One region of the Staphylococcus sp. IVB6214 genome, then DNA from elsewhere that is predicted to be linked to it. Evidence: riboswitches for the same ligand, from Rfam matches in the RefSeq annotation. Region 1 holds a riboswitch; the other holds the start of a gene.

Region 1 (3,767 bases):
TGGCAATACCATCTGCTCCATTATTAATAATAGACGCAACATTTTCTTCTGTAATACCACCGATTGCGACAATGGGAATCTCTTCATCATAACGACGCATACGACGAATCATTTCGATACCACCGGCTTGTTTGGCATCGCTCTTCGATTGCGTTCGATATACAGGACCTACACCAATGTAATCGACATGTGTCAAATCTGACTGATCATACTCTTCAAAGTTACTCACACTTAGACCGATAATTTTATCTTCTGCTTGTGTATAAAAGCTTTGAACTTCTGCATCGTCTTGCCCGACATGTATACCATCAGCATCTATTTCTAAAGCAAGTGCAACATCATCATTGACAATAAAAGGAACTTGATACGTCCGACATAACTTCTGAAGTTCTAATGCTTTTTGTTTTTTTGCTTCTCCTGTTAATGCAGAGGGACCTTTTTCACGAAACTGAAACATCGTTATACCTGCTTTTAAAGCATCTTCAAGAATACGATCAAGACTTCCCTTTTTTACATCTTGCGTCCCTGCAATAAAATAAACTCGTAATTGCTTACGATCAAATCTCATCATTCTTCACTTCTCTCTTCTTTATCTCTTGTTGAAAAGCGACTGTCGCAGTTTGACTCAATGCATCTAAAAATGCGACTGAAAAAGTCCCTGGCAAATCAGCACCTGCTTTTACTTCTGCGCGTTCTGCTGAAATGGTATAGTATGATACCGCTTCAGCTAACTTCTCCAATGAAGGCTGTGTATCTTTCAATAAAAAACTTGCGACAACAGCACCTAGTAAACAACCTGTCCCAGTGACTTTTGCTAATAACGGCGTCCCATTGCCTAAAGCGATTGCTCGATCGTCTTGTACGATCACATCTGTTTCACCAGTCATTACGATAGCTGCATCATATTGATGATGTGCTTGTTTTGCCGCTTCAACAGGCAGTTGATCAAGCGTACTGTCTGTCCCTTTCATCGTGGCTGTTTCATCCACAAGTGCTAAAATTTCAGAAGCATTTCCTTTTATGACTGTCACTTGAATTTCTTCTAAAAAGCGTTTGCAAAAGTTTCTTCTGAATTGAGAAGCACCGACTGCCACGGGATCGAAAACAATTGGTACGCCTTGGCGGTTTGCTTCTTTAGCAATGCGCAACATATCTTCACCGCTTTGTTGTGTTAGTGTACCGATATTGATGAGTAACGCTTGTGCAACTTTAAAAAAGTCTGCCGCTTCTTCAGGTGCTTCACTCATAGCTGGACTCGCACCTAGACTAAGTAGGCCATTTGCAGTAAAGTTTTTAACAACATCATTGGTATAACATATAACTAGTGGACTTTCTTTGCGTACTTCGGTTAAATAATCGCTCATTAGTCCCATCCCTTCTGTGATTGATAAGCAAAGTGATTAACCGGACCTCTGCCCTGTCCTATTTCTGGAGTATGTTTAATCGCTAAAGCAATAAACGCTTTTGCCTTTGCAACTGCATCATAAACAGATCGTCCTTTCGCCAACTCTGCAGTAATAACTGCTGAGAATGTACAACCTGTACCATGTGTATGTTCAGTTGGATAACGTTCACCTTCAAAAACAAAGTGTCCCTCTCTTGTAAAAAGATGATCTGTTGCATCACCTGCCAAATGACCCCCTTTAATGACAACGCCTTTAGATCCTATCTCTTTAATAAAGAATTCACCTGCTCGATGAATCTTTTCCATTGTATCCAATTGAAAGCCTGTAATCTCTTCAGCTTCTGGAATATTTGGCGTTGCAACATCTGCGTATGGTAGCAATGTTGTTTTTAATTGCTTTCGAACTTGCTCTGCCATCAATGAATCACCACTTTTAGCAACCATGACAGGATCAATAACATATGGTATGTCAAAGTTCTTTAAATAACGTTCAATAATCATCATCATGTCAGGTGTTGGAATCATCCCTGTCTTCAGGGCATGTGGTGGTTCATCGTTAAATACACTTGCGAGTTGTTCTTCTAACCATGCAGGTTCAAGGTTATGAATGTGTTGCACACCTAGAGAATTTTGTGCCACGATACTCGTGATAGCACTCATTCCATAAACACCGCATGCATGAAAAGACTTTAAGTCTGCCATTGCACCTGCTCCCCCAGATGGATCTGTCCCTGCAATAGTTAATGCAATTTTAGGTTTCTGAATCATTTGATTACCTCCATGTCTCACTAATATACATATAGACTACATAGAGGTAACTAAGATGATGCTTTCTCACCTTGATACATCATTATCTACTTCCCTACGTTGGCATCATCCAAATCAGGTTCAAAGGGTTTGAATTTTCATTCATCTCAGCGAGTTTGCGCCCCTAGTAGTCATCAATGTTCAATTTACTTAAATTTAGCAAACTCAATGTCTTTTTTCAAATGAATACCCTGACGACACTGTAATGAATGACAGGTTATAGTATGTATAAGACGGGTCCACGCCTTCCGCATTGTGCAACCCGCCTATGAAATATTAAGAAAACGTACGATTTAAAAACTGACAAAAGTCATTAAGGTTAGGGAATTAATGAAAGAAAGTAGTATATAAATAGAGAGTATGTGGTGGATACATTTTGTTAGGGTATGGGTGGGTACTAAATAGCTAAACAAGTGTGTGGTCGTTGGATTCGATAAGGGGTGGGACTTCTAATATTTCAACAGATTCAACGACAATTTCTGTTGAAAAACGTTTTTCATCGTTAAATTGATAACGACGTGTTGTAAGATAACCTTCAATAGATAGTAGATCTCCTTGATTCACTTCTTGATCAATTTGTATCGCAACAGGGCCAAATGCTTTACAATTTAAGTAATCAAAGATGGGATGGTTATCCTTCCCTTTGTAATTGCGTTCTACCGCAAGAAAAAAGGTCACAAAATAACTTCCTGGTTTTTCATAGTACTTAGGTGCTTTTGAGACAGTGCCGATTGCTTTAATTTGATTAATACTTATCACCTCCTGAAAGTATGATAGTATAGAAGTACTTCAAAATGCAATTTGAGTTCTATCAAATATCAGTCATATAAGATGCGTAATATTTAAACATTTTCAATCTCATAACGAACTCGTTGATTATTTGAGTTATAATAAAGGTGATAAATTCAAAAAACGTAAAATTTAAAAAAATAAGGGGATGGTGGCAACATGAAGACATTCAAAGCCGTACGCTTTCAAATTGTATCTGATAACAGCAGTGTAACTGAGTACGAACTGATTGATGGGGTCATTATTAATAAAGAAGATCGTGGAACAGGATGGCTACTTGAAATTGTCATTTCAGATATTCACAAAGAACAGATGACAGCCTATATGGAAGATAATCAACTTCTCAACATTCGTGTGGTCATTACACGTCCATCTAACGATCCTGCACTCTTTGATGCAACGATTAAGCACATTACACAACTCAAAGATAAAATTTCCGTTATTTTTGAATGTCACATTTATACATTGCGTCAAGTGTATGCGGAGAGCTTATTAGAACAACTTGTTGATGAAGGATTAGAAGGAGAAGCGCTGATCAAAGCTTTCAATCGAAAAATGCAATCAAAACCTCGCCTTAAAGATGAACGCCAGTAAGTATGTTCTATACTCCTGGCGTTCTTGTTTTATTCTGGTGACTGTAAGGCAAATGTAAGTTCACAGCTACATGCAAGTTGACCATCTACCGTTGCTTTGGCTGTCCCTTTACCGATAGGTCCCTTTATTTTTGTGATTTCAACCTCTAATCTCAATGTATCCCCGGGAACAA
Region 2 (3,767 bases), 490 kb from region 1:
CGTGGAGTACCGATTTGTCATTATGCTATACTAGAGCCATTAAAAAGAGGTGATAGACGATGGATTTTATTCAAATCAAATCAACGCAAGATCAATGGTATCAACCTGCACTAGACTTTTACTTAGGGAGATTAGATGCACTTGTCACTGAAGACGAGTCGGTTTTCGTCCAATCACTCAAGACAGAAAAGACGAAAAACGATTATGTTTTTTTAGTCGGCATTGAAGATGACCGTGTTGTCAGCTTTGCAACTGCGCATTATGAAGCAACGACAAATGCAGGATTCATTATCTACTTACTTGCCGAACAAGGCACACATCATGAAGCTTATCTTGAAGAGACACTCCATCAAACTGAAGTCCACATCAATGCACTGGCACAACAATTACATGGTCGTGATGTCAACTTCTTTATGTTCGAGTCAACGTTCGAGTCACCGGATGTCGATTCTAAAACGGCAGACGATATTGCATTTCGCAGACGTTTCTTAACACAACAAGGCTTTGAAAAGCAGACAAAGATTTCATATATACAACCTTCACTCGACCGAAACGGAAAGCCTGTACCATTAGACTTATATATTAAGGCGAACATTCCTTTAACGAAAGACATCTACGGTGCAAGTATCAAGTCTTGTTATATTCTCAAATATGTCTTTGCGAATAGACTGCCACGCAAAGTTATTTATCCGTTACTCGTCAAGATGGATTTGCGTAAAGAACCGAATGCATAAGCCCTTGAAATCAATCCGTAAAGTCGCTACAATGAAGTAGAGGTAAGACTGACGGCTCACTGAACGAACACTGACAGCTGTCTAAATTGTAGGAGAAAGGATCCGATTATATGCTAACAAAAGAATTCGCACAAAAATCTGGCTTAAGCGAAAAGCAAGTCCGAAAAATTGTTCAGCATCTCGAAGAACGTGGTTATCACTTAGATAAAACGGAATATCGTGGACGTGAAGCGACAGATTTTAAAGAAGAAGATATCGAACTCTTTCAAGAAATCGCAGAACGTGTTGGACAAACAAACAGTTACGAACTCGCATTTGAAGAACTCGAAAAAGAAAAAGACTTTTTACAAGTGATTGTGAAGGAAGATACACAACAACTTCCTGCTGACCAACAACTTTCTAATCTATTCAAAGAATTACACAACGAAATCAATCAAATGCGTGAAGAGCGTCAAATACTTGGACAAATGGTGACGCAAGTTCACAAACAACAAGAGGCATTGACTGAGTTACATAACAAGTTAGAAGCACAGCTTAAATCGAACAGTGCATCTATGGAATCACTCACTGAAGCACAAAAACAACAAACTGAACAACTCAGCACAACACAAAAACATATTGAATCACAAATAGAAGGACAAAAAGCATTAGCACACACAATTGAACGCAATGAGAAAAAAGGTTTTCTCCAACGATTATTCGGCGGTTAAAACACAACTTTTATTTGAGTAAATGACTTGTTTTACAATTAAATAACATGCTAGGGGTGCTCGAAGTGAGCTGAGAAAGACGGACTCTTAACTCTTTGAACCTGATATGGTTAATGCCATCGAAGGGAAGCAATTACATGTCATGTGCTTCATGATAGCCATGCAGCGTTAAAGCATGCATCACAGATGACTCAATTTCAATCATACATGTCAACTTCCTGCACCCTCACATGCAGGAGGTTTTTTTATGTTACAAACGATTATTATTGGTGGTGGCGTGATGGGATTATCCATTGCACGTCAACTCAACGCACGAGGTCGTCGCATACATATCATCGATCGCTCAACACCCCGCATGAATGCATCTTATGCGGCAGGTGGAATGTTAGGCGCACAGAATGAGTTTTTTGAAGATACACCTTTATATCATCTTGCAATGGCAAGCCGTGCAATGATGCAGGATACTGCACAACAACTCTTAAAGGAAACACATATCGATATTGAACTGCAAACATATGGACTGATTAAGGTAGCAACTACCGCACAACATGTCCCAGCAGTTAAAAAGCAATTTGAATTTCTCTCGCAGCAAGACCATGAAATTTATGAGTTATCACACAATCAATTACGCGCACGCTTCCCCCACTGTGACGTCGAAGCTTGTGCAGCATTCAAAATACATGACGACGGCCAAATCAATGCTAACTTATATACACAGGCATTACTACAATCCGTCTCAAAACTTTCGCATATTGACCTTCACTTGCAGACAGAAGTGTTACAGATTGCGCAACATGCATCGCATTATCAAGTAACCACTTCTAAAGGAACATTCTATGCAGACGAATTAGTCATTGCTGCTGGTGCTTGGAGTGGTACATTGTTGCATCAACTCGGGATCAATCTTCCGACACACCCTGTCAAAGGCGATGTAAAGTTAATCGAATCATCTTATTCACAACTGAAAGAAACCATTTTCAATATGAATGGTTGTTATATCGTCCCAAAGAAACCCAATCGCTTTCTCATCGGTGCTACATCAGAACTCGATAATTGGAGCACACAAAATAAAGCTGAAAATCTTCAATGGTTAGATGCCGAAAGTCAAGCTATGATACCTAATCTGCGAGAACATCGTGTCATTAAGACTTGGACTGGTATTCGACCGATTACGCCAGACGGTGTTCCGATTATGGGCGCTCTTCATAACAATCTATATGTCTCAACCGGACATTATCGAAACGGCATTCTACTCTCTCCCATTGTCGGTCAACTTATGGCGCAATTAGTTGATGGAAAATCTAATGCAGCCCAGCAATTAAGACCTTTTTCGCCTATAAAATAAGAAAATTTGTATGTAGGGGTTGATTTTAAGGAGACTTGCACTTATTCTTATAATACAAGTCGGAATTAAAGGAAGCATCTAAATGTCTATATTTCTAATTATACTTAACCTATTAATTTTTGCTGGGTTCCTTATCGGCCTATGGGTCATGGCGAAGAAACACGTCAAATTCCCTACACGTGTCTTTGTGGCACTTGGCCTTGGTATCATACTGGGAATCATTGTACAGCTCCTTTACGGTGCAGATAGCAAAATTACAACACAAACAACAGAATGGATCGGTATCATTGGGAATGGCTATATCTCCCTCTTGAAAATGATCGTCATTCCGCTCGTTTTCATTTCAATTATTGCGGCATTTACGAAGATTGATCTCGGTGAGAAGTTCGCCAAAATGGGCGGCTACATTTTCATGTTTTTAATCGGTACCGTTGCCATCTCAGCCATCGTTGGTATCGCTTATGCGATGCTATTCGGTCTCGATGCATCAACGATTGATCTCGGTCAAGCCGAAAACGCACGTAGTTCAGAAATTACACAAACAGCGAAAGATTTAACAGCAACAACATTGCCAGCACAAATTCTAGAACTACTCCCTGCGAACCCATTCTTAGACTTTACAGGGGCACGTGCGACATCAACAATTGCTGTCGTTATCTTTGCAGCATTTTTAGGCTTTGCTTATTTGCGCGTTGCACGCAAACAACCTGAAAATGGCCATGTATTAAAACGTGGTATTGATGCAGTATATTCATTGATTATGGCTGTTGTGACATTCGTATTGCGCTTAACACCTTATGGTATCTTAGCCATTATGTTAAACACATTAGCGACAAGTGACTTTGCAGCGATTTGGACACTTGGCAAATTTGTCATCGCATCTTATGCAGCATTGCTCACAATGTATATCATCCATTTATTAATCTTATTAGTACTAGGTGTCAACCCAATCCAATACGTGAAAAAGACGACAGAAGT

The links. Region 1 has a riboswitch for thiamine pyrophosphate ahead of thiD (bifunctional hydroxymethylpyrimidine kinase/phosphomethylpyrimidine kinase). Riboswitches for the same ligand answer to the same signal wherever they lie in the genome.
Region 2: linked by a shared signal. The riboswitch ahead of thiO (glycine oxidase ThiO) and the one ahead of thiD (bifunctional hydroxymethylpyrimidine kinase/phosphomethylpyrimidine kinase) in region 1 are both predicted to bind thiamine pyrophosphate.

Annotation. Positions count from the first base shown of each region.
Region 1 covers NZ_CP094723.1:1,655,686-1,659,452, forward strand. Annotated here, with positions in the region: gene thiE (thiamine phosphate synthase) at 1-568, opposite strand, end outside; gene thiM (hydroxyethylthiazole kinase) at 558-1,364, opposite strand; gene thiD (bifunctional hydroxymethylpyrimidine kinase/phosphomethylpyrimidine kinase) at 1,364-2,170, opposite strand; TPP riboswitch at 2,248-2,348, opposite strand; gene MUA51_RS08160 (single-stranded DNA-binding protein) at 2,618-2,971, opposite strand; gene MUA51_RS08165 (YwpF-like family protein) at 3,161-3,595, shown strand; gene fabZ (3-hydroxyacyl-ACP dehydratase FabZ) at 3,625-3,767, opposite strand, start outside.
Region 2 covers NZ_CP094723.1:2,143,870-2,147,636, forward strand. Annotated here, with positions in the region: gene MUA51_RS10555 (hypothetical protein) at 60-734, shown strand; gene MUA51_RS10560 (DNA-binding protein) at 845-1,444, shown strand; TPP riboswitch at 1,487-1,589, shown strand; gene thiO (glycine oxidase ThiO) at 1,692-2,789, shown strand; gene MUA51_RS10570 (L-cystine transporter) at 2,872-3,767, shown strand, end outside.